DNA from 4 places in the Psychrobacillus sp. Z3-81 genome. Region 2 is predicted to be linked to each of the others. Evidence: predicted binding sites of a transcription regulator. Region 2 holds the regulator's gene; each other region holds the start of a gene.

Region 1 (7,942 bases), on a different contig from region 2:
TCCTGCTAGTTCACTAGCCCACAGTTCCATTTCATGTCCGAGCGCCTCAATATACTCATCTACCGGCTGATTATGAAAGAAAAATTTATTAAAATCACAGTAATTACATATTTGATGACAAAACGGTATGTGTAAATATACACCTTTAACCATACTATTCGTTCCTTCTTTCTATTCAAACTTCCACATAAAGCAAGAAGGAGGCCTAAAGCCTCCTTCCACCATTTTCTATGAGAATATTTATTTGATTCATATTAGAGTTTTTGTCTTTCTATGTATAAATTATAGCCGATTTTTGGGGAAGCTACAAACTTTTGAATTTAAATAAAGATGTAAAAAGCAACCTATCTACCAGAGAGATTGCTTTTTATGTACTACGGACCTGCCGGACAATGACCCTGGCTAGTGCATCCAGGAGCTGGAACATCTCCACTACCATCATTTCCAAAATGCGGATTACCAGAGAACCTGCACTTACACTGCTAGCAAAAAAAGGACCAATAAGTAAAATAGATCCAGTTAGCAAAGAAATTGCTTTACCCTTCTTTTTCATATACGACATAATCCTTGTACTAAATACAAAAAAAACCTCTAATTATTAGAACTATATCTAATAGTTAGAGGTGTACTATAAACTTCTTAATCAGAAATGCCGTTTATTTATTTGGCTCGTCCATCTTCAGTACAGCCATGAAGGCTTCTTGAGGAACTTCTACAGAACCAACCTGCTTCATACGCTTTTTACCTTCTTTTTGTTTCTCCAGAAGTTTACGTTTACGAGAAATATCTCCACCGTAACATTTTGCAAGTACGTTTTTACCGATTGACTTAATGGTAGAACGCGCAATAATCTTTTGTCCAACTGCCGCTTGAACAGGGACTTCAAATTGCTGTCTTGGAATTAAAGATTTTAGTTTTTCTACAATTACTTTTCCACGCTCATACGCAAAGTCTTTGTGAACGATAAAGCTTAGGGCATCTACCTTTTCACCATTTAATAAAATATCCATTTTTTGAAGCTTCGATTCCTTATAGCCAATTAACTCATAATCAAAGGATGCATACCCTTTTGTGCTTGATTTTAAAGAATCAAAGAAGTCATAAACGATTTCTGATAATGGAATTTCATAAATAATGTTTACACGGGCAGAGGATAAATAGTCCATCGTGATAAAGTTACCACGTTTACGTTGGCACAGTTCCATTACAGATCCAACGTAATCCTCAGGCACCATGATAGAAGCTTTTACATACGGCTCCTCGATACTTTCGATTTTTTGAATGTCTGGCATCATCGATGGGTTATCTACTTTTACACTTTCACCCTTCGTTAGCTGTACATTGTACACTACGCTTGGCGCTGTTGTGATTAAATCGATTTTAAACTCACGCTCGATACGCTCTTGAATGATTTCCATATGTAATAATCCTAAGAAACCACAGCGATATCCAAATCCTAAAGCTTGAGAGGATTCAGGTTCAAACTCTAATGCCGCATCATTCAATTGAAGCTTCTCTAATGCTTCTCGCAAATCATTATATTTAGAGTTATCAATTGGATATAGTCCGCAGAATACCATTGGGTTCATTTTACGGTAACCTGCTAATGGCTCTGATGCTGGATTATTCGCTAATGTGATGGTATCCCCTACACTTGTATCTCCCACATCCTTCATAGAAGCAGTTAGGAAGCCTACGTCTCCAACAGTTAATTCATCACGTTGAGTAGTTCTCGGAGTAAATACTCCTGTTTCAACAACATCAAATTCTTTTCCAGAGGACATCATACGAATTTTATCTCCCGGCTTTACAGTTCCTTCTACAATTCGGATATAAGCAATAACTCCACGATATGGATCATAAAGAGAATCAAAAATAAGTGCTTTCAGTGGAGCTGCAGGATCTCCTGTAGGAGCTGGAACCTTTTCTACAATCTGTTCTAGAATTTCTTCGATTCCAATTCCTACTTTTGCGGATGCATGCACTGCTTCAGAAGCATCTAATCCAATAACTTCCTCTACTTCCTGTTTTACGCGCTCAGGATCAGCAGCAGGCAAATCAATCTTATTAATAACTGGTAAAATCTCTAGATCATTATCTAAAGCCAAATAAACATTCGCTAAAGTTTGAGCTTCTATCCCTTGAGCAGCATCTACTACTAAAATTGCTCCCTCACAGGCTGCTAGGCTTCGAGAAACCTCATAGGTGAAATCCACATGTCCCGGAGTATCGATTAAATGGAAAATATATTCTTCTCCATCCTTTGCCTGATACTTTAATTGGACCGCATTTAATTTAATGGTGATTCCACGTTCTCTCTCTAAATCCATCGAATCAAGTAATTGATCCTTCATTTCTCGTGATGTTAACGTTTTTGTTTTTTCTAATATACGGTCTGCTAGCGTAGACTTCCCATGATCAATATGGGCGATAATAGAAAAGTTCCTTATCTTTTTCTGTCGTGCCAGTCTCTCTTCATTGTTCATGCATGTTCACTCCTAATTAAACTATTATGAATTATACTATGAAGATAATGCATATTACAACAAGAACTAGCTGAAACCCCTTGTGTTCCAATGTTTTGCTCAAACTAAGGTGTTTACCTAAATGCAAAATAATGTTCTTTCATGCACCAATCTGGGGCTAGTTGGGGCTAATTTGGGGCTAATTAATAACTTATTATAGGCGGCGTAATGTACAGAAATGGATATATATAATTTGTTACTGACTACTCACTAAGGTGGTCTTTTTTATATCACCATTCCCACCAATTCTCCAAATACACAGGTTTATTTCACGATTTGTCAATAATAAACCATTTTTCGTTTATTGATTTCCTCTAATACAATTTGTATAAAAGCTTACCTGCTTCGAGAAGGTATCTCCAATTTCTTCCGGAAATGAATTTAAACTACCCTTTGTTCTCACAGTAATGTCCTTAGAGCCTAGTTTTACTCCATCAACTTTAGAAGGTGTGAATTTATTATTCATATTGTTTCTTTCCAAATAAGATCATCTTTTAGCAAGGTTATATTATAAATACTATGTTTTATCAATCAAATTTAGATTATGAGCAACTTTAATCTAAATTTGATTGAGTAAATTTGATTGAGTAAATTACATAAGACAATGCCTACATACATCAGTTACTTTTGTTACTTGAATTTTTAATATTATATTCACTTAGACTAAATTCAAAATTATCTAATGTTCCATTATGTATATAACTAAATGAAAGGATTCCTAAATATGGTCTAAAAACAAGCTTTTGTCGGTCTGGTAGTGTATTATATATTAAATCAAAAATTTTTACTTCCTCATAAGTATCACCATTTAGTAAATTAATTTCTCGCGTGTCATTAACATACCAAAAGTGCGACAAGTCACTTCTTGTAATGGAATTTAAGTCACCAAATCTTTGCCCTTTAAACATTGGGAACTCAAATAATAAATTATCATAACTTAGTGCTGGCGAACTATTTTCAATTTGTTGTTCTATATTCTTAAAGGTATCAGGTTCTTTCATATACTTTTCTACACTATCTAATTCTTCATTGGGTATTAGGAAAATTTTGTTAGCAACTAAGAATAGCCCTGAGATGTGTTCATCCTCGGTATAGTCCATTGGTGGTGAAGAAATTAATTCATCTTCACTTAATATTGCCATTCTGTCTCGAATTACATCTCGCATTTCTTGTGGAAAATTACTAACTTTATAAAGACTTACCCCATTACTTTTTATTTCTTCTAATATCCTAAATTTTATCCTTATATCTTTTATAACTTCTTTTTCATACTTAGGTGAATACACTGTATAAGTTCCATTGTAAGTCCAAAAGTTTCCTTCCTGTAAAGGCATATATTCTATTGACTCATCAACATTCCATGTACTAGTTTCCTTATAATCATATTTAATTTTAGTTACCTTAGAAATTTCTGCTGCTTGAATTTGAGCATCTGCAGATTTTATTGCTGTTTGAATTTGTGCTTCAATAGATTTATTTGTTGATTCTAATTGAAAGTATCCTGCTATAAAAACCGTTATAGAAGCTACTACTATTGGAACAAATATTAAAGTTACTGCATCTTTTAAAGTGAAACCTTTACCATTACCTCTTTTCTTCCTTCTGTTCTTCTTTCGATTCTTCTTTCCCAAATTAATTCCCCTTATTTATTATTTTTATCAGATTCTTTATTACTATATTATAGCTGTTCCCCCGGAATATTTGTTCAAAATACAAGTTATTTCATAAAAATACTCATTATACCAAATTAAAACCACTATTTAAATTATACTTCCCAGAATTGTGGTTTTATATAGTAATAATCTCTGCTTAATCAAAAATTATTCAACTAAATTGTCCCTTTAGATTGAGTGGTTTAAGTGTATCACTTCACAATGAATTTCCACTCAACTTGCTGAGAGAATAAGTATGACTCAATCCAACCTATCTAATAAGATGTCTAACGAATCTTACTCAATTGCAGATTTAGAAAAATTGCTTAGCAGTTAGATATAAAATTGCATATTAAATTCTTGGAACCAGATGGCAAATAATGTTGTCTGTTTTCTATTTACTTTTACCAATACTATCCATTAATCTAGATAAAAAGGAGATGGGTAGATTGAACAATTGGAAGAACAAAAAGTGGTTAGTGGTTAGCTGGAGAATTATATTTTTCTTTACCGTGCTGTTAGTGATTATAACACCAAGTTTCCTTACCTTTGTTTTGTTGATACTCACAGGTATTGGGGCATTAGCTAGTAACTTTCTTTATAAATCAGCAAATAACACTAGCAACGTTAGCAAAGATGCAAAAAAAGATAACACACAAAACTTTCAACCAACAAATGACTTTAATGCCGTGCCTGTTGCAGCAACACTTTCAAATGAAATATCTAGGAGTCCAAAAGTAAAACATGATTATTTTACCTTTAATGTGGCTGGGGTAACTATGAAAAATGATGATAATAAAGATATTCAAAAACTGCTAAAACGTTGCGGAAAATTATATTGTGAAGAAAACTTTATAGAACTTTATAGTGGTTATACAAACAAGGAAATTTTAGAGGACTTCAATGAAGTGACAGAATTTGAAGATGTTGAATTTGGCGAAGAAGAAATTTCATTTATTCCTGAACCAACAAACAAATACGATAAAAACGCCATAAAAGTCTTCATTGATTTTGGGAATGAGGGATTGCAACATGTTGGTTATGTGCCTAAAATACACACCGAAATAATAAGGACCATTCTTGATGAACAAGAAGTTATAAATCTATCTGCCCGCTTTGTTGGTGGTAAAGTTAAAGAGATAGAATATAATTATGAAAAAGATAAAGATGTGGTAATCACCAGGGAATTAACACTTGGGATAGAAATTGAAATAAAATATAAAAATAAATAAACTTTCTATAATTAATCGGTGAAAGACATTACTATACTTAAAAACCACCTTCCATCACTGGTTGGTGGTTTTCTTTTCATTTTCTATTCTTTGTTTTTCTACACGATCGGCCATCTTAGCTATTTTTCCAACAGCTTCTCACTCTTCATTATTCAACTTATACAGATTATCAAGAAACCTCATAACTTCTTCTCTAGGATACTTTTCTAACATTTCTTTTAACAATGCTTCCATTTTTAATAAATTAGCCGATTTCTCCAATTGACTCACTCCATTATCGTAACGTCTACTATTTCATCTATCTTTATATCGTGTAATTTAAATGGATCTTCAAGCTTTATAATTCTTCTTTTTAAATCTATATCCTCCACAATTCCGCGATTATAGATAAACTCGCCAGCTCTCCATAGCTTTAGTTTGGTATCAGCCTTACTTTTTAAAGCTACTTCTATTGTTTCCTGAAGCATTTGCAAATCAAACTCATCCAGCTGTGGACGTGGTACCTTCTCTATGTCATCTACATACTGCCTTAACAGTGAGACATGCTCAGTCAACATCATAGCAGTCCATTTCTTCTTTCCGCGGTCTCTCACTTTCGATAAATCAGGTAGCTCAAGCATGTCATCAAAAAAGCTACCGTTCATATAATCACGTCCTTTTTGATTATTATACGAACAATTGTTCTTATTTATAACTTGAAATTTTTAGGGGAAATAAAAAAGCCACCTACTCTAAGATGGCTTTTAACTATAAAACTTATAGTCCAAGAAGTTGCTTTTTTTTCTGTTCGAATTCATCTACGTTAATAATTCCAGCATCTAAAAGCTCTTTATATTTTAAAATCTCATCTGCATTAGATGTAATAACAGATGGTTGTGGGATACTTTCTTTGGTAGTTTTTAGTTTATCCAATACTCCATGGATTGCGCTGTTTACAGATGAAGCGGAAGCAGAGTCCAATGCAATGTTAAACTTTTCTTGTGGAGTATCTATAGTTAAAATTCCATAAACCATTCCTTTTTCGAAAGAGATATCATTTATTTTTTCATGGTTAACAGCTTTGAACTTTTCTCCTGTTAACGACTTTTGTCCAAATAAAATTCTTTTGTTGGTAATCGCATAGGCATAGTTATTATCATGTTTTGTAATGGATTCATAATTGTGCAACCCTATAAAAGTCATTAATACCTTTTCATCTCTGATAAGATTATCCTGTAAAATTTTAAAGTGTTTAACTCCCCATTTTTCGTTAAAACCTGAGCCAAAATTATTCTCTTTACAATAATTATACATATTTTCTGCACGGGACATTGGGTCATCGCCAAGCTTCATTTCTTTTTCTTGAATAATTTCCTTAATTTCTTCAACAGTGATCTTATTTACATTAATCGCAGTAGCTCCTCCAGCTCGTTTTAAACAACTGGGGCATAACCAAGCGTCTGATTTTTTTACTTTAAAACGATTTAATCCAACTTCTTCATTGCAAACTCCACAAACAACTTTTCTATCAAAGAAACCCATAACAACATCTCCCTTTACATAATTGGAAACTTTTATTCATAGTTTATAATAACAAAAAATAACAAATTATGGTACGAGGAATTTTTGAGCAACAACTTTTCACCTAATCTCTAATTTATAAATAAAAAAAGCCTGCTACCAGTCAAGGTAACAGGCTTCTGTATGTTTATTATTCTTTTAATACTTTTATACTGCTAGTCCAATAATTGTCCTTTGGATAAAAAAATATCTTATGTGAGATTCTTTTTTAGATTAAAAAATATCAATCATTAATCCAACCATTTGCGTAACATTTAGCATTTTCACCACTGTTCCCACACATCATAAAAAGTTTGTAATAACCTTCAGGAACCCCCACCCTGTATGCTTTATCATCATAAGGATTATTTGCAGTACCATTTGTTATTCTTTTACCGTTAATATCATCCACCCAAAACGAGAGAGGATATGTCCGCTGATCATCACCACCAGTACCAATATAATTCACACCAACATGTAAAAAATTACCTTTGTTCACATATACCCAACCAGATTCTACCGGTATATTTCCACCTTCAGGATAAACCCAGATATCCAATCTCTCTGCCAGTGCTGCTGTAGAAAATACAAACATAGATAGTACAACCATCAACGATATTAATACTTTTTTCAAACTAATCTCTCCTTCTCGTCGCTATTTTTTCTGTCTTTCAAAGTACAACATTCAACCTTTTTCTTCTATTTCCTCTATATTTTTACAAAATAAACCAAAAGTTTCATTAATACTTTTTCTGTTAAGGCATTTTCTCATAATCACTTATTTTTTTATAGTAATATTTATTCTAATAATAAAGCGACCAACTCAATTAAGAGAAGGTCGCTTTTTATTATTTAGTTTCATTAATTAAATGAGTCGTCCATCCATATCTAGTTTTCAATTTAGCTTGGGCATCTTCTGCCGCTTCCTTAGTACTAAACGATCCAGTATATAACCGATAGGAAGGATTAAAATTAGTAGTATCTGCTGTTTCAT
Region 2 (7,942 bases):
AGTAAACCCCGTATTTTTCTATCAGTGCTTCCATTTGACGGCTGAATTCGCGGTCCATTTTTCTAACCTCAGCAAGAATTTCATTTGCCTTGGTGATTTTCGTATAATCTCCTGTATATACTGCATCCATTACCTCACTAAACGCAAGATGCTGCTTGTTCATTGCATCGATAAGCATTTCATGTAAAAGGATTGTTTCCTCGTTGGGTGGTAGGATTGCTTCTAGCTCTTCGATTAATACCATATTCCAAGGTAGTATTTCTATAGCGATAAGGTCAGCAAAATCATAGTCCGTAATTGTTTGATTCGCAGAAGCCTCTCGAATCTCATCCCATCTTCCGCCTAGCTCAGCGATTTGTAAATATGCATTACGTACTTGATCGACATAAACCTGCACTTGCTCCTTATCTTGTAGGATAGTGTCCATTGGAGCTTCTGTTTGAGTTTCCTCTTCCGTGTTCGTACCCTCATCGACAACTGTTTCCTCTTCTTCAACCTTTTCTTCTACTGCTTCTTTTTCTTCTTCTACAACTACTTCCTCTTTCGACTCTTCTTTCTTATCCTCAGACTTGTCGAACAATCCGCAGCCGGCTAATCCGAAAATAAGGGGCAGCGTTAGCACTATGAACCATTTTTTCATTTACACTTCTCCTTCTGAACATTTTTGGTGCCCGAAAGACACAGCTTTTTTTACTATATTCAAGAAGTAAGCGGTTGGTACGGATTATGTCTAATAAAGCCTTATCTGTATCCAGCAAGAAACTGCAAACATGGTCACCATTTGGACTCGAGTAAGGATAGCTTTCACCAAAAAATGGATCCAAGAAGGAAGGAATACTTTTATTGCCTAAAAGTCAGATTTTTTCTACCTTGTCTTCTTCCATTTCAAAGGTAATTAAAAATTTTTATTTTGCATGTTTAGAGTTGAAAAAGGGGGGGTATAGTTAACAGGTCCTTCAGCTAATAAGAAAGTTCTAGATGGAGGCTTTGAACCAGTAATAAATAGTGAGTTCTTAAATGGACTATTTGCTTATTAGACGTGTTCGAGGAGTGGAAAAATGAATAATATAGAAGAAATAATTAAGAAGATAAATGAGAACATGGAGAAGTTAGACATACTAGCTACCAAAAAAATGATGGAGGATTACATGCTTCAGCTGGATCGAAGAAGACACCATCTTGTAGCTTCAGCAAGAGAGCTTTACGATTCGATGAAACAGCAAAAGGAGAGTGGATTGCCACCACTAACTCGAAACGAAGTAAGCATTCTTTATACGATTAATATATACTCCTCCAAATTCGATATTCGAGGTATAAGAGCAGTGATAAAAGCGCATCCTGAGTTATGGGTACGTGATGATATCGAACATTATTTCAATGAGGATGCAAAAATTCTTTTACAAGGGATGAATGTTATCCCTAGAATACAGAAAAAACAAACCCCCCTTAGCTCGTAAGCAAGGGGGGTTCTACGGTCTAAACAAAATGTCCACTTTTTGTTTAGACGTGATATCGGCTCTTTTAGAATCTTACTTTGTTAGTCATGAGATGTCAATGAAAATCATTGAATATGACGGTAGACCCCAACCACTTTCCCTAAAATAGAAACCTGATTCACAATAATTGGATCCATAGAAGAGTTTTCAGGCTGAAGACGGAAATAACTCTTTTCTTTGAAGAAACGTTTTACAGTAGCTTCGTCATCCTCCGTCATAGCAACTACTATATCTCCATTATTGGCAGATTGCTGTTGCTTGACAACAACATAGTCTCCATTTAAGATTCCAGCTTCCATCATACTGTCTCCCATAATTTCTAGCATGAATAGGTGGTCTTCTGATGTCCCAAAGGTCTCAGGAAGAGGAAAAAATTCTTCAATATTTTCAATAGCGGTGATAGGTAGACCAGCAGTTACTTTCCCTACTAATGGAACATGAACAACTCCTTGTCTCTCCACAGGTGCTTCTAGACCATCTAATATTTCAATAGCACGTGGCTTCGTTGGATCTCTTCTAATTAATCCTTTGCTCTCTAGTCTAGCTAAATGTCCATGCACAGTAGAGCTAGAAGCTAGTCCAACCGCTTCACCAATTTCACGTACGGATGGTGGATAACCTTTTTTACGTACTTCCTCTTTTATAAATGCAAGAATATCTTCCTGTCTTTTGGACGCTTTCTTCAATGAATTCACCTCTTTAAGTATTAATCCAACCTTATATTATTTTCTTAATAGTAGTATACCAGTATCATTGTCGAAATGCAAACATAGGTTCTAATTGTTGTTGACAAAAACAAATGTTCGCATTATGATAATAACATACATACCGAACAAGCATTCTGTTTATGGAGGGACTTTTATGATTACTTGGATTAAAAACAATTATTTTATAGCACTTTTCTTTGTTCTTAGCTTATCTTTCATTAGCTTATTTAGCCTTTCTCAAGCTGTTCATGGCGATGAGGAAAAGGTTATTACAATAAAACAGGGTGACAATCTTTGGAGCCTAGCAAATAAATATGCATCTAATCAGCCGAAAACTGACTGGATTGACACTGTGATTCACTTAAATCAGCTACAGGATTCAAACATTAAAACTGGACAGGTGCTAAAAGTGCCTGGTGAAAAAGATTACGATGATTACCTTCTTATAAAAAATACAGAGATTGCGGGTTCTGAACAATGAAATCTGTTATCTATTGTCGTGTAAGCACCGACAAATCAACCCAGGAGACTTCTTTAATTAGACAAGAAGAAGAGCTAAGAGATTTTGCCGAGAGCAAAGGCTTTCAAGTGGAACAAGTATTCCTAGACCAGCATAGTGGCTATGATGTGGAACGAGAAGGTCTTTTAGAAATGCTTAGCTATATAAAAGAGCATGAAATTACGGCAGTGTTCGTTCAAGACGAAACAAGAATTGGTCGAGGAAATGGTCGTATGGCCGTGCTCCATCTTTTGCAAAAGACCAATACCACTGTATACACCTTGCAAGATAAAGGAGTCATTAATTTAAATGAAATGGATTCCATGCTATTAGAAATCCTGGCTCTTGTGGAGGAGTATCAACGCAAAATTCATAATGCGAAGATTAAACGTGGTATGAAAAAGGCGATATCAAATGGCTATCGACCGGAGAAAAATTTAAAAACAAGAGGAAATCCAGAGGGAAGAGATAGAATTGATATCCCTATTGAAGAGATTGTTCGCCTGAGAAATGCAAATATGACCTACGAAGAAATAGCTTCCACTTTAAACGGCCTAGGTTTTTCGATTAGTAAAGCCACCGTTCATAGGAGATACAAAGAATATGAAGAAGCACACAGAGAGTAATAACTTGCACTCTGTGTGTTTTTTTCATACCTTTATATAAGGGATAATGGAAAGGATGAAAGATATGTTAAGTAAAGAAAAACTAGCAAGAATCAGTCAGCTATCTAAAAAGTCCAAAACGGTTGGACTTTCGATAGAAGAAGCGAAGGAGCAAAGTGCGCTTCGTAAGGAATATTTAGAGACTTTTCGTGCAACCATGCGTGATACAATAGAAAGCGTGAAGGTTATTGATCCAGAAGGCAATGATATTACGCCTGAGAAAGTCAAAAAGGCTAAGAAAGATAAATTTCTGAATTAATGAATCATTGCATAAATCATTGATAAACCTGAAATAGTTGGTAAACTAAAGCTGTAGAAAAAAATTGATCGAGAGGATGTCATTTAATGTCGTTACAATCTGATTTGTTAGCAATTACTACAATCCGAACTTTATCTATTGATGCAATTGATAAAGCAAATTCTGGTCACCCTGGCTTACCAATGGGGGCAGCACCAATGGCATATACCCTATGGACGAAGCACATGCGCCATAACCCATCTAACCCTAAGTGGTTTAATAGAGACCGCTTCGTTTTATCAGCTGGTCACGGCTCCATGCTTCTTTATAGCTTACTTCACTTGGGTGGATATGGACTGCCAATGGAGGAAATCAAGAATTTCAGACAATGGAATTCCAAAACACCTGGACATCCAGAATTCGGACATACGGTTGGAGTGGAAGCTACAACAGGTCCATTAGGACAAGGAATTGGAATGGCTGTAGGGATGGCAATGGCTGAGGCACATCTAGCAGCAACGTATAACAAGGAAGGCCATGAAGTGGTAGATCATTATACGTATGCTTTATGCGGAGATGGCGATTTAATGGAAGGAGTGGCTGCGGAGGCTATTTCTCTTGCAGGACACTTGAAACTAGACAAGCTAATTGTATTATACGATAGCAACGATATTTCTTTAGATGGCGATCTACACAAATCATTCTCCGAGAATACAGCGAAGCGCTTTGAATCTTATGGCTGGAACCATATTTTTGTAGAAGACGGCAACGACATAGAAGCAATTTCTGCTGCTATTGAACAAGCGAAAGCTCAAAAAGACAAGCCGACGATCATTGAAGTAAAAACAATTATCGGCTATGGATCTCCTAATAGAGCTGGTAAATCCGACGTGCACGGTGCTCCACTTGGAAAAGAAGAAACGCTTTTAGCGAAAAAAGAATATAAGTGGCTATTCGAAGAAGACTTCTATGTACCGGAAGAAGTTTATGAAACATTCAAAAAAGCTTCTGACCGTCTTGGAGTTCAAGAAGAGGCAGCTTGGAATGAAAAATTTGCTGCATACGAAGCTGCTCATCCAGAGCTAGCAAAAACATTGAAACAAGCAATCAGCGGAGAAATGCCAGCAAACTTTGCAGATGCGTTGAAAGTATATGAAGAGGGCACATCAATTGCAACACGCTCGGCTTCTGGTGATGCTATTAACGCAATCGCACAAAACCTACCATCCTTCTTCGGAGGAAGTGCCGACTTAGCAGGCTCCAACAAGACAACAATGAAAAACGTTGGAGATTTCTCCGCAGAAAACTATGCAGGGAAAAATATCTGGTTTGGCGTGCGTGAATTTGCAATGGGAGCAGCATTAAACGGAATGGCACTACACGGCGGTTTACACGTATTCGGTGGAACCTTCTTCGTATTCAGTGACTATGTACGCCCAGCAGTTCGTCTATCTGCTTTAATGGGTCTTCCTGTAACATATGTCTTCACACATGACAGCATTGCGGTAGGGGAAGACGGACCAACTCATGAACCAGTCGAACACCTAGCATCTTTACGAGCAATGCCAGGATTGACAGTTCTACGCCCAGCCGATGCAAATGAAACAGCGGAAGCTTGGAAGCATGCAGTATCTTCTAAAAACAGACCAACTGCATTAGTGCTTTCTAGACAGAACCTACCAATCTTAAAAGGATCTGCTGAAAAAGCGAAAGAAGGAATTGCAAAAGGAGCTTATGTGATTTCACCAGCTAACGGAAATGCAGAAGGTATCTTACTTGCTACTGGATCTGAAGTGAGCCTTGCAGTGGAAGCGCAACAAGTACTTGCTAACGAAGGTATCCAAGTATCTGTAGTGTCCATGCCTTCTTGGGATCTATTCGAACAACAAGATCAAGCATATAAAGACTCTGTATTACCTCCAACAAATAGAAAGCGCCTAGCTATTGAAATGGGTGCATCCCTTGGCTGGCATAAATATACTGGCTTTGAAGGGGACGTAATTGCAATCGATAAATTTGGTGCAAGCGCTCCAGGTGAGATTGTCATGAAGGAATACGGATTCTCTGTTGAAAACGTTGTTTCTAAAATGAAAAACTTACTTCAAAAATAAAGAAGATTGAAAAGCAATTCGAGAGCTTTGAAAAAAGTTCCTCGAATTGCTTTTCATCTGTAATTTATCTATAGTATGCACATAGAATCTATAGTATAATTTTCATTGGTGTCTTGTACACGTAGACAAGAACGTAAAGGAGGAGAAAGCTATGCCAACATGGGGTTGGATAATAATAATCATTGTTGCTTTGATTCTAGGTCTTGTAGGAGGGTTCTTTGGAGCTCGTCAATATATGATGAAATACCTAAAAGATAACCCACCGATCAATGAGCAGATGCTTCGCATGATGATGGCTCAAATGGGTCGTAAACCATCCGAAAAACAAGTAAAACAAATGATGAACCAAATGAATAAAATGCAAGGAAAATAATCTTGCCTAATTACTGCACTCCAGAAGGAAGTGCAGTTTTTTTGTGGAATCAAATGCATATGGAAATAAATGAGAAGAGAGGGAGAAGGGAGGGGTATAAATTGTCAGGCAAGCTGTTGAGTGACGCCTGCGATTGAGGGTTGTAAAAAACCTAGGCTTTAGCAAAAATGTAGTCGCTACTAGATTAGAGCTTGAAAGTCGTAAAAACGGGTTAGAAAGTCGTAAAAATAGAGGCGAAAGTCGTAAAAATAGGGATCAAAGTTGTAAAAGTGAGCTCGCAACTAGATTAGGAGCTTGAAAGTCGTAAAAACGGGTTAGAAAGTCGTAAAAATAGAGGCGAAAGTCGTAAAAATGGGGATTAAAGTCGTAAAAGTGAGCTTGCTTCTTATATTAGGAAATCGATTGTAGCAAAAATGCCCTTGATTGTAACAAAAACAGCGTTCATTGTAGCAGAAATAGGCTTGATTGTAGCAAAACTGAAATCGCTATAGATTAGGAGATTGATTGTAGCAAAAATGCCCTTGATTGTAATAAAAACAGCGTTCATTGTAGCAGAAATAGGCTTGATTGTAGCAAAAATTAAACCGCTACTAGATTAGGAAGGTGATTGTAGCAAAAAGTTCGTTCATTGTAGCAGAAATAACCTTGATTGTAACAAAAATGCCCCTGTCTGTAGCAAAATGAGACCGCAACTAGATTAGGAGCTTGAAACCGCTACATACCACTAAGATTGTTTTATAGATAGTAGCCCGTAGTATCTTAGGGAAAATAGTTTATATCTTACTCGGAGGTGTTCTTATGAAAATAATTCAAAACAGAGTGGATACTGTTTTTATCCATGTGAAAGATTTAAAAAAATCGGTACGTTGGTATTGTGATTTATTTGGTATAGAGGCAATCCCTGCGGAGAAGCTTTCAGGGCACATTTATACATTGAGCATGGGCGAAGGTAGACCGGGTATCACCTTTGATGATCATAGTCAGGATGAGGAATATCATTTTGTCCCGTCTAATCAAGCCCTCATGAATTTTAGTACAGCTGATATCCACAAGGCATATGAGCATGTAAAGGAAATTGGCGGGGAAATTGTAACGGAGATTTTTATACATCCAGATTTAGAGGATTTCTCTTTTAAGGATCCTGACGGTAATATTTTAATGGTTTGCTCTTGTTTTACTTAATCGAGGAAGTCTATTAATTCGGATTGGACCTGAATAAACAAATAGTGAGGAAATGTAGAATGAATTATATAAAAGATATGAGAAAGCTGATAGGACACGAAACTCTCTTGACTGTAGGCTGCGGTATTCTACTAGAAAAGGGGGAGAGTATTTTATTGCAGCATCGAACAGATGAAGATAACTGGTGTATCCCCGGTGGCGTAATGGAACTCGGAGAAACCTTCGAACAAACAGCCACAAGAGGGACATATGAGGAGACAGGACTTAAAATAAATAGATTAGACCTGTTTGGCATCTATTCAGGAGCAAGCTGTTTTGTGGAGTATCCAAATAAAGATAGATGCTATAGTGTGCAAATTATATTCAAGTCAAGTGATCTTGATGGAGAATTAATACAGGAGGGGACAGAAAGCAGAGAGCATAGATTCTTTCAAAAGGACAACTTGCCCGATAACTTAAATCCACGCCAGCGACAGTTTATCAGAGACTGGGCAGATGGGAAGAAGACTCCAATTATTAGCTGACATCAAAACTGAGAATATATAGAGATACCATGACTGAGTAATCGTGGTATTTTTTTATTGGCCTTCTCCAGCTCTAGCACTCAATCTAGATATAAGTCGCCTAGGAGGAACGAATAGTGTCCCCTCTATCGAGCAATACCTCGTCAT
Region 3 (7,942 bases), on a different contig from region 2:
ACCATGACGCTTGATCGTTTCGATTATACCGCTTCTTGTAGCCTCCGTTCCTAGGCCTTCTACCTCTTTTAGAATTTCATTTTCTTCTTTATCCTCCACAAGCTTGCCACAGGTTTTCATCATAGCGATTAACTGTCCCTCTGTGTATGGTTTAGGGGGAACAGTTTTCCCTTCCTTTATTCCGATTTCACCTTCCACATTTTCATGAAGATGTAAAATGGGAAGTTTATTTTCTTCTTTTTTATCTGACTTGCTAGCTTGGAATAATTCCTTCCAGCCTAAATCCCGTTCTGTTTTCCCAATCGTGTAAAAGGGTAGCCCATTTACTTCTGTCGTGACCTTTGTTTCCGTATAAAAATAATCTCTATGAAACATAGCGATAGTCGTACGGACCACTTCTTCATACAAATTTCTTTCTAAAGGAGAAAGCTTGCTTAAGGTAGATGGGGTAGGAATTTTTTTTGTTGGAATAATAGCATAGTGCTCTTGTACTTTGGAGTTATCCACATATCTTTTTTTAGGGTAGCTAGAGGCAATAGGAAAGGGATGTTGAATTACTTCTTGATACTTTTCTACTTGCCCAGCAATATAAGCGAACTCGTTCGTTGTAATATGACGAGAATCTGTTCTTGGATAGCTCACCAGCTTTTTCTCGTACAGCGATTGCATTGCTTTCAGAACATTGGCAGGACTCGTCTTCCACAAGCGGTTGGCGGTAGCCTGCAAGGTTGAAAGAGAATGTAGCTGTGGGGGTGCTATACGCTTATCCTCGGTTTTTAAGGAAGTGATATCCCCAGGAGAATTAGGTTGTATGTGATGCTTTTGTAATAGCTCCAGGATTATTTCTCTTTTAGGTTCCTTTGCTTTTGCTTTCCCTTTATAGCTTCCATTGCTACTTGTGAATGTTGCTTCCACCTCAAAAAATGGTTCTGATACAAATTGTTCTATTTCAAGCTGTCTCTGATAGATAAGAAAAAGTGTGGGAGATTGTACTCGTCCTATCGGAAATACATCCTTTACGCCCTTTTCTTTTAAGAGTAGTGAGTAGAGGCGAGACGCATTCATACCAACCAACCAATCACTTATTTGTCTTGCTTTCGCCTCTTCATACATTTGTAAATCTTTTTTGTTGTTCATTAGGTTGGCAAAGCCTTTACGTACTTCTTCTACCTCTAATGAGTTAATCCATAGCCTTTTTATATGGTGACCTCGTGTACCGGTTTGATGATAGATACTATAAAAAATATTAGAGCCTTCACGGTCTACATCACATCCATTAATAAGGGTATCTGTTGATTTAAACAGATTTTTTACTATGTTAAATTGCTTGTACTTGCCTTTTGCAACTTGGAATTCATACTTTTCTGGCAAGATTGGAAGGCTAGATAAGGTCCAGCGATTCCATTTAGGATCATAGGCTTTCGGCTCTTTTAACTCCACTAAATGACCAATTCCCCATGTAATATAAGCACCTTCAGGGAAAATTTCATTTGGCAAAATTTCTAGGAAACCGTCATGTTTTTTTACTTTGAATGCGTCCGCATAGGCCTTGGCTTGACTAGGTTTTTCAGCTAAAATTACTGGTTTCAATTCATCACCCCATGTATGGATTGCAAATATTATGCTAGGAATTTTCCGAACGTATATTCTTTATTATAGTTTGAATGAAAGGAAGAGAAAAGTAAATTTGTTTTTGAGACATCTAACAAAAAAGACGAGGAACATACCGTAGAATTATCGCATAATGTTACAAAAAGCAGGTTTACTGCTCAGTAGAATGAAGAATACCAAAGGAGATGTCCATTATATCAGAATCAAAAGATACTAATAAAGCGAATTTGGTAAAGATTGCACGAGAACAAGTGAAAGCACAGAGGAAACTGATGAAACAAGTACGAGACTCAATCGAAGGTAAGGGATGCTAAAAAAAGAAGTAGGAAAAAAGGGGTTGTCTGAAAAGTGATCTTGAGAGGGAATCTTTGCGAACACTTCAGGAGCTGTGCAACATAGCAAAAAGGGGCTGTACCATAAGTTGAAAACTTATGAGACAATCCCTTTTCTTTCGTTCCTAATTTTTTGCTCCTGTTATGAGACCTACTAGATGGAGCTACGTATTAGTCTTTTTTATGAGCTACGATAATCAGTTTCCCTTTATCTAGCTCTTTTTCTGCAGCTTCTGCTTCTTGAGTTGTTAAGCCAATTGCAACCATTTTACTTCGAAGCTCATCACCACGAGAAGTAAACATATTTTTCATGGAATTTAAGAAGCCTTGTTCCTTTATGCCGACATCCTTTGTGTCTAAGGCATCGTTGATATCATCTGCTCGCTCTTTAAAGTGAGCAAAAATGTGGATGTGGTCTCTTGAATATCCTTCAGCTTCTAAACGTTCTACCTCTTGTTTAGCCTGTACTGCGTTTTCTACAGTTAATTTTACTGTCATAAAAACCCCTCCATTTTTTATTCTTCACTTTATATTTACCCTTCTTGTACGGTATTTAAACAAAAGGAAAGTAATTGAGTGACCGATTCACGAATGGTTTGATATGATAAAAGAATAAAGAAGGAGGCGATTCGGGATGGATTCTGGAAGGAATAGAATAGATGAATTTAAGCAAGTAATGGGTAATTACCCTACAGGCGTTACAGTAGTTACCACTATGGATCAAAATGGAGAGCCGATAGGACTAACGGTAAATTCTTTTGCCTCCGTTTCTTTAGAGCCCTTACTAATCCTGTGGTCAATTGACAAACGGGGATATTCCTATGATGCTTTTCAAAAGGCTGAACGGTTCGCTGTTAATATCTTGTCTGAAGAACAAGGTGATATTTGCCAGCTATTTTCTAGTAGAGTAGAGAATCGGTTTGACCATTGTACATGGAGTGAGTCTGTGCACTCGTTACCAATACTTAGGGGCAGTCTGGCTGTCCTACAATGCAAGGTATATGAACGAGTAGAAGCGGGAGACCATACTATTATCATTGGTGAAGTAATAGATATTGATAATCAAGCTAAAAATCCTCTGCTATACCATAAGAGAACGATTGGTCCGATTCCTCGTACGTTTTATAATGAAAAATAAAGGTAGCTTAGACTGAAGGAAATTCATTTGTATGTGAATTTCCTTCAGTCTTTTTTACTACATAAAATAGTTATGACTCTTCCAATTGCATTAAAAAATGAAAAGAGTTGTAAAATTTTGTTTATAGATAATGCGAAAAGGGGTAAGAGGTTAATAAATAGTTAATCTGGTCAGAAAAGGGGCGAGTAGGATGATACTTTCTCTAAAAGAACAAGCATTAGATAGTAAGCAACAGATCATTCAATTCTTTGATGTATTAAAAGCGAATGTGGTACGTGCTAGATCTACTATTACGGCCGTTTTTTTAATAGCCTCCTTTGATAAGCGAGGTGAATTAGAGGATTTGCAAGCATATTTAGCCCAGAAAATTAGAAAGACAGATTTTCTGTTCCAGTTGGAGTCGACTTCTGAATGGTGCCTAATCCTTCCAGGAAGTGGAGAAGAAGAGGCGGTAGCTTTCATGACAAGATTATTTAAGGGAATGGAGGATTCTGCGGTCAGGATGTCTGGCTGCGTAATAGAGATAGGAAACAATAAAACGGAACTCGAAGAATTACTAGACGCTGGCAAACGCAGCTTAACCCTTGCAAAAGAGAAAGGCAATTGGACTATCGAGAGAGTAGATATTTTCAAGAAAAAAGAAAGGCAGCTTATTAAGGTCAGCCTTCTAGAGGACGATACCATTTTTCAGCATCTATTAAACTCGTCATTAGAAAAATTGTCTTTTTCGCCCTTTGATTTAGACATTAGAACATTTTCAGATGGGTATGAGTTTCTCCAATCTGGATGGTATCAGTCTAGCCATATACATCTAATTATTATGAATGATATTTTGCCTAAGAAAAATGGCGTGGAAATTTTGCATACCATAAGGGGGCTCCCAAACCATAAAAGGTTCGTCGTATTTATGATGACGAAGAGAAAGTCAGAGGAGGATATGGTATATGCTTTTGAAAAAGGAGTAGATATTTATTTGACTAAGCCGTTTAATCTTCGTTTATTTGAAGCGCAAGTGAAAAGGACCCTTGAGAGGCTATGGCAATGATTAGACTAACTATATACATAGTAACCATGGTAATCATTATATTATTTCTCCTATTAATTGGAATCGGACTTTATCTAGCTTATAGAAGATGGAAACAAGTAAAAAAGTTAACTATAAGAGAAGCATATATTTCAAGGACAATAGAAGCTTGGAAGGATTACTTGGTAGAAAATAGACCATTAACACCTACCCTTCTTCCCACTAGTAAAGAAGAGATAGCTGGTATTGAGGAAATCTTCGTTGCGTATTTAAAAAATTTATCTAATGATTCTATTCAAAAGAATATAAGTTCTTTTTCCAATGACTATTTATATGATCATTATCGAAAACAGTTAAAAAGTAGAAGCTGGAGCAATAGAATGAATGCCATGTTTCGGATAGAGGATTTCCAAATAACTAAGCTACAAGATGACTGTAAGAGGCTAATGGAAAAGAAAGTTTCTCAAGAAGAGCTTTTTCAGTTATTGAGAATTATGTCTCTATTTAATCCGGCGCTTTTTTTAGAAAAGGTACTCGATTCTTTTACCAGGCTTTCAGAATATGAGTATAAGAGACTATTATTATCCATTTCTCCTGAGCTCTTAAATATATTAGTAAAGCAATTCGATGAGTTGCCACCTACATTTCAGTATTCCCTGATAGATACAATGGGGGTAAAGAAAGAATTAGAGTTTTTACCGTATCTAGAGAAAAATCTAAAGAACTCTGACACAGAAGTTAGAGTAAGAACGCTAAAAGCTATTGTTGAAATAGGAGCGATTCAGAGTCTTTCCCCTTACTCGCAGTTTACCAAATCAGACGTATGGGAGGAAAGATTAATGGTGGCTAAACTACTATCTATCCTTCCTTTATCCCACACTGAAATTTTTTTAAAAGATCTCTTAGAAGATCCTGTTTTTTTAGTTCGAGCACAAGCAGCAAAATCCATTATGAAGGATAAACAAGGGAAACATTTTTTAGAGGAATATATAAAAACCTCCCAAGATCCATATGCAATAGATATGGCATATGAGGTCCTTCGGAAAGGACTTGTTTAATAAATGGATAAATTCATAGAAACCTGCATGCTTTTATTCGCAGCCATTATCTTTCTCTATATGATTGCAGTGATTTTCACGTATGGAACGATGCTTATCATGGCATTTCTACAGCTGAAGAAGCAGTCGAAGCTGGATAAGGAAGAATTAGACGATGACTATATAGATGCAATCTATTCGAAGCCGGTGTCTATCATTGTCCCGGCATACAATGAGGAGGCCGGAGTTATCGAAAGCATTCATTCCCTATTGAGCCTGCGCTACCCAGTTACAGAGCTTTTGGTAATTAACGATGGTTCTACAGATAACACCTCTTCATTGGTGATAGAACAATTCAAGATGAAAAAGGTGAATAAAGTCATTCGTGAGCAAATTCCTACAGAGCCTATTGAAGATATTTATATATCGGATATCCACCCAAATCTCCTTTTGGTAAATAAACAAAATGGGGGAAAGGCAGATGCGCTAAATGCAGGTATTAATGTGGCAAAGTATCCTTATTTCTGCTCAATAGACGGAGACTCCATTTTAGAAGAAACCTCTCTTTTAAGAGTGATGAAGCCAATTATTCTTTCCAATGGAAACGTGATTGCCGCAGGGGGAAATATTCGAATAGCCAATGGCTCAGATATACAGCTTGGCAGTATATTTAAAACAGGGCTCTCATCGAATTACTTAGTTGTCATGCAAGTAGTGGAATATTTAAGAGCATTTCTTATGGGACGTATTGCATTAAGTAAATTCAATTTGGTGCTAATTATTTCAGGGGCCTTTAGTGTGTTCTCTAAAAAATGGGTAGTGGATGCTGGAGGCTACACAAAGCATAATATCGGGGAAGATATGGAGCTAGTAGTAAAGCTTCATAAACTGCTTAAGGAAAAGAGATCGAAAAACCGAATAGAGTTTGTACCAGATCCAGTCTGCTGGACAGAGGCTCCGCAGGATTTAAGTACGCTCAGAAAGCAGAGAAGAAGGTGGCATCAAGGACTTATTACAAGTCTATGGAAGTATCGAAAGATGACACTGAATCCTAAGTATGGAGGAATTGGGATGGTCTCTTTTCCTTACTTTTGGCTGGTAGAATGCTTTGGCCCCGTTATAGAGCTATTAGGGTATATGTATATTATTGTCGCATTTTTTATGGGCAGCGTTTATTTTGAGCTAGCCATTCTGTTAACTCTTTTATTTGTCATATACGGTGCTATATTTTCTGCCATGGCAATTTTGTTGGAAGCATGGAGTACAAGAACATTTCCGAGAATTCGAGATGTTATACGGCTAATCATTCTAGCATTAACCGAAATTTTTTGGTACAAGCCGTTAACATTAATCTGGCGATGTGAAGGCTTCCTTCACTTCCTACTTGGAAAAAATGTATGGGGAACGATGCAAAGAAAAGGGCTTTCCCAGAAGGAGTTGCAGCGATGAAGAAGTTTTATCTTGTAGGAGTTGTTCTTGTTCTCCTGCTAATTGCCCCTGTATTGCTTTGGTTTCTAGACCAAGGGAAGGATTTAAAGGTAGCAATTATTGATAAGACGGTACCAGATGAGAGCTACCGGGAGCATTTAGGTATTACTTGGCTATTAAATCATTTGAGGTATACAAACAATGGCGAGGAATATAAAGCTTCTACCGATTATTATGGCTACCATCCAGACAGGGAGCAAAGAGAGCTTCCTACAGATTATTCTGGCTATGATGTAATCTATCTAGCAGATACGTACGGTGTTTACGGGGAACAATCTCAAAAAGTGGCTGGTGGCTTGGAGACAAAAGAATGGAACCATATTGTTTCACGTTTAAGTGATCAAGCACCTAGCATCCTAGTTGCAGAATTCAATACCTTTGCTTCTCCTACTAACAGTCAAGTGAGAAAGCAAGTAGAGGACTATTTGGGTCTTACTTGGACTGGCTGGACTGGACGGTATTTTGAGGAGCTAGATCCTAAAGAAAATGAAGAGTTTCCGGATTGGATGCTTGAAGGATATGAGGGAAGCTGGGATTTTAGTGGAGAAGGGTTTGTCTTAGTGCAGAATGAATCCAATCGTATCGTCGTACTAGAGGAAAAACATCTGAAAGATAACGGAATACGTCTATCCTTTACAAAAGAAGGTAAGGATCGTTTTGGGTTAGAAGAAAGCCCTGACTATAAATATTGGTTTGATATTGTATTGCCTGAAGGAGGTACCGAAATACTAGCTACCTACGATTGGAGTCTTACAGAACAAGGCAAGCAGTTGCTATACGACGAAGGTATCCCATTGGAGTTTGCTGCTGTTTTTGAAAGAGCACATGCAACATCGATCAGCTATTACTTTGCAGGAGATTTTAATGATGTTGCAAGTGTCCCTGAGTTTTATCAGGTGAAAGGACTGGCAAGTCTATATAGGCTGCTGGAGAGATATTCAGATAATGCCTTTTACTGGTCAACCTATGTCCCAATGATGAAGGTGATATTAGATGGGCTTCCAAAGGCAGAGGAGAGTAAGATGAGCCAGGAACTACAGTACAATGCAAGAATAAAGGAAAATTCCTTTGAAATATGGGAGAAAGGAGAATGGAAGCCTATCACTGTCAAAGGGGTAAACCTAGGAATGGGGAAACCCAGTTATTTTCCTGGAGAAGCTGCTATCACAGAAGAGGAGTATTATCGCTGGTTTACATATATCGGGGAAATGAATGCGAATATGATCAGGGTATATACATTGCACCCACCAGGCTTTTATAAAGCATTAAAGCAGTATAATGAGGAGCATGACAATAAAATATATGTTTTGCA
Region 4 (7,942 bases), on a different contig from region 2:
CTAATGGAAGTGGAATAAATTTTTCACCGCTTAGATATTTCCCAGTAAGAGACTGATCATTTTTCATCACTTCTTCCGGCGTGCCCGCAGCTACTACCTGCCCACCATGGACACCTGCCCCTGGACCAATATCAATTAAGTAATCGGCAGCCATCATCGTGTCTTCATCATGCTCTACGACAATTAATGTATTTCCAATATCCCGCATATTTTTCAGCGTTTCTATCAATCGGTCATTGTCTCGTTGATGCAATCCAATAGATGGCTCGTCCAAGATATAAAGGACGCCAGATAAGCGAGAGCCTATTTGTGTGGCTAAGCGAATTCGTTGTGCTTCTCCACCTGACAGGGTTCCTGATGCTCGGTTAAGCGTTAAGTAGTCGAGCCCCACATTATCTAAGAAGCCAAGTCTTTCATTAATTTCCCTTAATATTAGTCGGGCTATTTGAAAATCCTTCTCCGAAAGCTTCAACTCCTTGAAGAATTGATATGCCTCCACAATAGAGAATTCCGTCACCTGTCCGATATGAAGAGATGCGACCTTGACCGCTAATGTTTCATCCTTCAAGCGGTATCCTTTACATGATGGACAATCATGAACACCCATGTATTTTTCCATTTGTTCTCTTGTCCAGTCAGAAGAGGTTTCCTTAAATCGACGTTCTATATTACCAAGTACACCTTCAAAATAGATGTGGTTATCTCTTACTTGACCGTATTCATTTTTATAACGAAATCTAATTTTGTCGTTTCCAGAGCCATATAAAATCTTCTTCCATTGGTCTGCTGGTAAATCCTTGACCGGCACATCCATCGGAATCCCATAATGGTTGCAAACGGCCGCTAGTAGATTAGGGTAATACTGGGAGCTTGTAGGCTGCCATGCAACGATTGCCCCTTCTTCTAGCGTTAGATTTTTATCCGGCACAACTAAATCCGGATCAACCTCTTGCTTGGTTCCCAAGCCATCACAATCTGGACATGCACCGAATGGGCTGTTGAAAGAGAACATGCGTGGCTCTAATTCGCCAATAGAGAAGCCACAGATTGGACATGCGTGATGCTCGCTAAACAAAAGCTCCTCATGCTCCATGACATCTATTATTACCCTACCATCACCAAGGCGTAGAGCTGTCTCAATAGAATCACTGAGGCGAGCAGCGATGCCTTCTTTCATTACAATTCGGTCGATCACTACTTCGATGTTGTGTTTTTTATTTTTATCTAGATTGATATCATCATCTAAATCTATAAGGTCTCCGTTAACCCTCACACGAACATACCCCTGCTTTTTCATGTCCTCTAGCAGCTTTACATGAGTTCCTTTTCTACCTGAAACGATTGGTGCAAGTATCTGCATTCTAGTCTTTTCAGGATAGTCGTTTAAGCGATCCACCATCTGCTCAACCGTTTGAGAGGAAATCTCTATGCCATGCTTTGGACAAATTGGTTTGCCTACTCGTGCAAATAACAGACGCAGATAATCATAGATTTCCGTCACTGTTGCTACGGTTGAGCGAGGATTTTTACTTGTCGTCTTTTGATCAATAGAAATAGCTGGGGATAGCCCTTCAATGACATCTACATCTGGCTTGTCCATTTGTCCTAAGAACTGTCTTGCATAGGCAGACAGTGATTCTACATAACGTCGCTGACCTTCGGCATAAATCGTGTCAAATGCTAAAGATGACTTCCCAGATCCAGATAATCCTGTCATTACGACAAGCTTATCTCTAGGTATGGTCAGGCTTACATTTTTTAAGTTATGGGCGCGTGCACCCTCTATTCTAATTTCTTGGTTTTTCAAAAACCTCACCCTTCCAGCTTGAGTTCCAGAATCGCATCGCGCAGCTCTGCAGCTCGTTCAAAGTTAAGCGCTTTTGCTGCGTCCTTCATTTCTTTTTCTAGATTTTCTAATAGTTTACCCTTTTCTTCTTTAGTTAAGACTTTTCCACTTGTTAATTGCTGCGCATAAGTAGTTTCTTCTTCTGCAACCTTTGTTGCACGTATAGCCTCTCCGACTTTTTTCTGGATGGTTTTCGGAGTAATACCATGCTTTTCATTGTACTCCATCTGAATTGTTCGACGACGCTTCGTTTCGTCTATTGCCTTGCGCATGGAATCAGTCATTTTATCCGCATACATAATTACCTGACCATTCGCATTCCTCGCAGCACGGCCGATTATTTGGATTAACGATCTCTCCGATCTTAGGAAGCCTTCCTTATCTGCATCTAATATTGCTACTAAGGATACCTCTGGAATATCCAGACCCTCTCTTAAGAGGTTAATCCCGATAAGAACGTCATAGGTACCTAATCTCAGTTCTCGAATTATTTCGATACGTTCTAGTGTTTTTATCTCTGAATGCAAGTATTGCACCTTTATCCCAATTTCCTTTAAGTAGTCAGTCAGATCCTCAGACATTTTTTTCGTAAGAGTCGTGATTAGTACTCGTTCATTCTTTTTCGTACGCTCATATATTTCATTTATTAAATCATCGATTTGGCCTTCTATCGGCTTCACGGTAATTACAGGATCAAGCAACCCTGTCGGACGAATAATCTGCTCTACCATTTCAGGAGTATGCTCTAGCTCATATGGACCTGGAGTAGCAGACACATAGACTGCTTGGTGAATATGACGTTCAAACTCTTCAAATGTCAATGGGCGGTTATCAAGCGCCGATGGCAAACGGAAGCCATGGTTTACTAACACAGACTTTCTCGCCTGGTCACCATTATACATTCCTCTTACCTGCGGCAGCGAAACGTGACTCTCATCGACAACGAGTAAAAAGTCCTCTGGAAAGTAATCCAGCAGTGTATATGGGGTAGCCCCTGCTTCTCTCAGCGTTAAATGTCTAGAATAGTTTTCAATTCCAGAGCAAAAACCCATCTCTTGCATCATTTCCAAGTCGTATCTTGTCCGCTGTTCTAATCGCTGAGCCTCTAAAAGCTTATCTTCACTTCTTAAGTAAGCCAGCTGTTCCTCCAGCTCTTTTTCGATATTTTGAATAGCGATTTTCATCTTATCTTCTCTTGTCACGAAGTGAGATGCAGGGAAAATAGCCACATGATCTCTTTCTCCTATAATTTCTCCGGTTAAGGCATCCACTTCTCGAATCCGGTCGATTTCATCTCCAAAGAACTCTACTCGAAGACACCTCTCGTCTCTCGAAGCTGGAAAAATTTCCACTACATCGCCTCTAACACGGAAGGTACCACGAGTAAAATTAATATCGTTTCGTTCATATTGAATGTCTACCAGCTTACGTAACAGCTGGTTTCGCTCAATTTCCATACCTGTTCTAAGAGAAACAAGCATTTCTCTATATTCCTCTGGATTCCCTAAACCATAGATACAGGACACAGACGCTATGATGATAACGTCCTTTCTTTCAAATAAAGAAGAAGTTGCCGAATGTCGCAGCTTATCAATTTCTTCATTCACGCTAGAATCCTTTTCTATATATGTATCGGTTTGTGGAACATAGGCCTCTGGTTGAAAGTAGTCATAGTAGCTGACAAAATATTCAACTGCGTTATTCGGAAAAAATTCTTTAAACTCGCTATAAAGCTGTCCTGCAAGTGTTTTATTGTGAGCCATCACAAGTGTTGGCTTATTTATTTGTTGAATCACATTAGAAATCGTAAAGGTTTTACCAGTACCTGTAGCACCAAGTAGGGTCTGATGCTTCTTCCCTTCCTCTATACCTGCTACTAGCTGTTTAATCGCCTCTATTTGATCTCCCGCCGGTTTATACGGAGCCTGTAAATCGAATAGTTGATCCATAAGTTAGCCTCCCATATCTGAATATTTTTAGTGTATCATATTCCCTTTTTGAAGACGAATAAAACGAACGTATGTTTTAAAATAATTATTTTGAGTATTTTGGAGAGCTTGGCGGGGTGTTGGAGTTACGTGCGAAGCTGGTTCGGTTTGAGTGGAGCTTTTGATTTGAGGTTGGATTTTGCAATTGGAAGATTGCTTCTTGCTGTTTGGATAGGGGATCTTGCGATTTGGAGAGGATATTTTGCGATTACCAGTTGGATCTTGCGATTAAGAGAGGGTATTTTGCGATTAACCCGTTGGAGCTTGCGATTGCACAATTGGACATTCTATAGCTGTTAATTCCAAGTGAACCGCCAATAATTATCCTAATATTTCCAGAGTTCTTCCATTACGTGCGATTGGCTCCGAGTTACTTGCGGTCGCCAGCGTGTTACTTGCGGAGCGAAATTGGTTTCTTGCGGTATTGGCAGCAATACTTGCGATATTGAACCGTTTACTTGCGATTGGCAAGTTTTTTCTATTCTCAGCATGCTTCCATTCAAAAAAAGACTGCAGCATCCGTGCTGCAGTCTTTTCTATAAATCTATCTTGTTGTTGCTTCTTTGGCTAAAAATAATCCAATCGATTTGTTTTGCTTCCAGATCGCATCCCACCTGAATAATGGTACCGGTCTTTCTCCCACTGCCGGCGAGATTTCTAAAGTAATCCCTGGATTTTTTGTTTCTTGAATAAACCAATCTGCCGATGAGCCAGAGCCCGGTAAATTTTGTGGTGGAAGTACTCGGTAGCCTGTAATGTTGGATAGCTTTGTTGCAAGTCCTCTATCCCTTTTTAAGCGTGTGGAATTCTGATAGTTGAACCAATACATAACCTGACCTGAGGAATGGTAGGAGATATATGTTTTAAAGTTATGTTTTTTGACAAAGTCTCTTAGTGCTCTAGATTCAGGCTCGCTAAATACTCGGAAGCCCTTATACGCCATGTAAGCCGGCTTTTTATTTCCACCTCGAATGGTCTCCCATTTGGATGCAAAGTTATCGTTTAAATCTACGCCACGGATATTTGCCTTCCATCTATTAAAGTTCGTGCTTCCATTTATTTGAGTGGCTAGCTTTCCAAACCTTAATGATTTAGGACCACTTTGTACCAGGGTAACTCCATCTGGATTCATCATAGGCACAAACCAGATAGATGTTTGATTTAATACACTATGAACATTGTAGCCACTGTAGTTCGATTTTTTCTTGTAATGAAGGGTATAGGTATCAATCATTTCTGCTAATAGATTGGTAGTCATGTGTTCCCTAGCATGCATAGCGCCGTCTATCAATACTTCTCTTTTTCCATTTCCCACTCGTAGAGCGTGTATTTCTTTCCCTTCAATGGATTTCCCAATAACCTCTAACTTTGTAAAGTTTGGATACAAAGCGGCTATCACTTGAAGAAAATAGGACAGTTCGTCATGCTTTAATACTTTTTTCGGCTGGAGTAAGTTGCTGTGTACTAGTTGACCCATCGGAATACGCGCATCCTTCCCTAGAAAAGATATGATTCCCTTCCCTTTACTAAGACCTAAGAGCTTAATAGACGAGTTTGCCTTTAGACTCCCTATTTGTCTATTATTCTTGTCAAATATCGCTACTTCTTTAGGATTAGTTAAGCTCATCGGATATTTTGCTTTTCTCTGTTGGGAAGCTATGGGCGCTTGAGAAGTAGGTGCCGTTCCTTTAGTAGGGACGTAAAACACTCCTTTTCCTTCCTCGACTATGTGATAGCCTGTCATGGACTTGGTCCTATTCATAACAGCTCCTTGATGAAGAGTACCCCTTTGAATAAATTCTCCTTTATGTACAACGTAGTATGGAACAGAGTTATCTATTACCTTGAATGTTTTCGCTTGCTTGTCGAAAATGCTTGTTGCTTCCTGTGTATGTATGTAGCCCGTTGTCCCATTAGATGTCACTTCGTAAAATCCTTGTTTCATTCCTGTAGTCTTGTAAAGTTGCTTTCCTGTGCCTTCTAATAGAATGGTAGAATTTTTGTTTGGCTCCGAGTAAACGACATACCCATCTGCAGTTTCAATATCCCATGTACTTTCTGCTTGTACCACCATTGGCAGCAACCAAATAAACATGATGAAGGATAACTTAGTCAAGTACTTCACTGAATCTCCCCTTTTCCATTGTTTGGATAAACAATAAATTTAAATCCAATTAATTACAATTTGGTAGTCAAAAAAAATTGCCGCTGGTTAAGCGGCTGGTTAACTCTTTAAATGGATCAACAAATTTGTAAAATGAGTAAATGCTTCCTTGTCCTTTCGATCCAACGCCTCATCGATCAGCTTAAGTAACCTGCTACTGCTTTGTTCTCGGTGGACAATGTTCAAAAACATATCAAGATAAATTTCATTTAACAATTTTTCTGAAGAATTTGCTTTACCAGTTTGCCCAACTGCTTTCATAAAATCTGTATATGAATAATGTTTGTCCATTTCCATCACCCCGATGCCTTTTTTCCATTATATAAAAGGAGAAAGAAGGTTGCAATCATTTTAAGAAAATTTAGATTATATAGTAAATGCGAAACTTTTAGAATAATAGATATTTTTTATTGATTTATTTCCATAATTAACTATAATTAAATTATAAAATTACTAAGGGGGAAAATAATTGACAAATATGATGGAAAATAAATCCTTTCTAGTTACTTTTGAAACAGCAGTATTAGAACCGAAAATAATAAATAACAAGGTTTTTACACAAGTCACTAATTTTTCAGGGGATTCCTTCCATGTAGGGAAAAAGCCTTATGACGTGGTTCGTCATTCTTGTGCGTTTTATGGCACACCTTTTACAAACTCTGTTCAATTATCAAAAGACATTATCGGAAACTTCTTAAAGCTACCAATCGTAATCGCCCATGATTATGGCTATCCTTGCATTTTTATACCTATGCTATCTCCTAAATCAGATTTAAACTTTTGGTTTTCCCTGAACGCAATTGAATCCTACACTTCTACTGAAAAAGGTTGTATGATTACTTTGCCTAACGGTAATACGGTGCAAGTGCCGGTATCTGTGAACACAGTAAGCAGACAGGTCGCTTATGCAAACATGTTGAATAACCACTTTCTTAAACGAATGAGCCATCTATTAAATACCCACTATATAACACCTAGAAACCCTCACCATCCAAGATTTATTCGTTAACTGGCTGTAGTTAAATAAATGCTCAAAAGCTCTTCTACACGGTTGCGGAGCCGCACATTTAAATAACGACGATGTTCTTCATAACCTCCATGAAAAAAAACATACTCAGTGAACATATCATCTCCCTCTCCGCGTAACACTTTCATACTATGTCTATTCATGTATAAATGTGTTTCTTTCAATTCCTTTTGTACAAGTTTAACTGCTCTTTCTACTAATGTTATGTACGGCTTCTTCAGTTTAAAGGGAGCCTGATCAAAGATCATACGATCTTTTTCTAAAATGGTCATGACCATAGGAAGATATATCATATTTTCAAAATAGTGCATTGCTTCCTCTGGAATTAATGGCATATATCTCACCTTCCTGAAACAGAACATTTGTTCTTACAATTGTACACTTTTTTATAAAAAATGCAATAAACATAAGATGAGAATATTTGAGTTAAATATACACATATTCGTTGTATTGTTTAGGGAGTTAGATTGCATATGGCACGAGGAATGACTTATTAGATACAAGAGGAAATAAGAAAGCAATTATGATTCTTATCAAGATGAAGAATCATAATTGCTTTTCACTTGTTTTGTCCCGGCCTCCTAGTTAGGAATGAATTTTAAAACTCCGCGACAATATCGGCCGACCACTTTCGTGCTTCAATGTAGTAACGATTTAGGGTAGAGAAATCGATATCTAATGTATTTATCCCTTTCCCTATTTCCTCCCATTTAACCTCATCATAAGCAATAGCAAGGTTCAGATAATCTGTCATTTCTGTTGCGACTCCAGATAATGTGGCAGTTACTTCATCCGAAAGTGGTAGTTCCTTAAGCAATTGATGAATATTACGTTGAAGAAGCGTATCAATTAAAGAGAACATACCAAGCAAAAAGTATTCTGATGGGTTAGGGCATCTGTTCCTTTTGGCTAATTGC

What was found. The regulator LexA, encoded in region 2, represses DNA repair genes until DNA is damaged. The targets are predictions, from matches to a motif close to CGAACATATGTTCG.
Region 1: the regulator LexA is predicted to act here: its motif matches at 6,081-6,094, upstream of AC1ECF_RS01530 (YolD-like family protein).
Region 3: the regulator LexA is predicted to act here: its motif matches at 1,637-1,650, upstream of AC1ECF_RS12455 (type IA DNA topoisomerase).
Region 4: the regulator LexA is predicted to act here: its motif matches at 3,860-3,873, upstream of uvrB (excinuclease ABC subunit UvrB).

The regions. Positions count from the first base shown of each region.
Region 1 is NZ_JBWQPU010000001.1:287,456-295,397, reverse strand. Features, by position in the region: gene hemW (radical SAM family heme chaperone HemW) at 1-153, opposite strand, end outside; gene AC1ECF_RS01560 (hypothetical protein) at 368-553, opposite strand; gene lepA (translation elongation factor 4) at 657-2,486, opposite strand; gene AC1ECF_RS01550 (hypothetical protein) at 2,827-3,006, opposite strand; gene AC1ECF_RS01545 (hypothetical protein) at 3,143-4,156, opposite strand; gene AC1ECF_RS01540 (HIRAN domain-containing protein) at 4,627-5,409, shown strand; gene AC1ECF_RS01535 (hypothetical protein) at 5,548-5,670, opposite strand; gene AC1ECF_RS01530 (YolD-like family protein) at 5,676-6,053, opposite strand; gene AC1ECF_RS01525 (PH domain-containing protein) at 6,166-6,930, opposite strand; gene AC1ECF_RS01520 (hypothetical protein) at 7,193-7,582, opposite strand; gene AC1ECF_RS01515 (N-acetylmuramoyl-L-alanine amidase) at 7,797-7,942, opposite strand, start outside.
Region 2 is NZ_JBWQPU010000003.1:307,298-315,239, forward strand. Features, by position in the region: gene AC1ECF_RS05530 (hypothetical protein) at 1-640, opposite strand, end outside; gene AC1ECF_RS05535 (hypothetical protein) at 1,059-1,457, shown strand; gene lexA (transcriptional repressor LexA) at 1,562-2,182, opposite strand; gene yneA (cell division suppressor protein YneA) at 2,358-2,684, shown strand; gene AC1ECF_RS05550 (YneB family resolvase-like protein) at 2,681-3,328, shown strand; gene AC1ECF_RS05555 (DUF896 domain-containing protein) at 3,393-3,626, shown strand; gene tkt (transketolase) at 3,713-5,716, shown strand; gene AC1ECF_RS05565 (YneF family protein) at 5,868-6,089, shown strand; gene AC1ECF_RS05570 (VOC family protein) at 6,888-7,271, shown strand; gene AC1ECF_RS05575 (NUDIX hydrolase) at 7,331-7,795, shown strand.
Region 3 is NZ_JBWQPU010000010.1:122,689-130,630, reverse strand. Features, by position in the region: gene AC1ECF_RS12455 (type IA DNA topoisomerase) at 1-1,590, opposite strand, end outside; gene AC1ECF_RS12450 (YflT domain-containing protein) at 2,115-2,441, opposite strand; gene AC1ECF_RS12445 (flavin reductase family protein) at 2,578-3,081, shown strand; gene AC1ECF_RS12440 (response regulator transcription factor) at 3,272-4,126, shown strand; gene AC1ECF_RS12435 (HEAT repeat domain-containing protein) at 4,123-5,163, shown strand; gene AC1ECF_RS12430 (glycosyltransferase family 2 protein) at 5,167-6,591, shown strand; gene AC1ECF_RS12425 (hypothetical protein) at 6,588-7,942, shown strand, end outside.
Region 4 is NZ_JBWQPU010000004.1:183,437-191,378, forward strand. Features, by position in the region: gene uvrA (excinuclease ABC subunit UvrA) at 1-1,807, opposite strand, end outside; gene uvrB (excinuclease ABC subunit UvrB) at 1,813-3,795, opposite strand; gene AC1ECF_RS06460 (hypothetical protein) at 4,156-4,353, opposite strand; gene AC1ECF_RS06465 (M14 family zinc carboxypeptidase) at 4,379-5,959, opposite strand; gene AC1ECF_RS06470 (IDEAL domain-containing protein) at 6,059-6,289, opposite strand; gene AC1ECF_RS06475 (competence protein ComK) at 6,477-7,007, shown strand; gene AC1ECF_RS06480 (YhjD family protein) at 7,004-7,360, opposite strand; gene AC1ECF_RS06485 (EAL and HDOD domain-containing protein) at 7,624-7,942, opposite strand, start outside.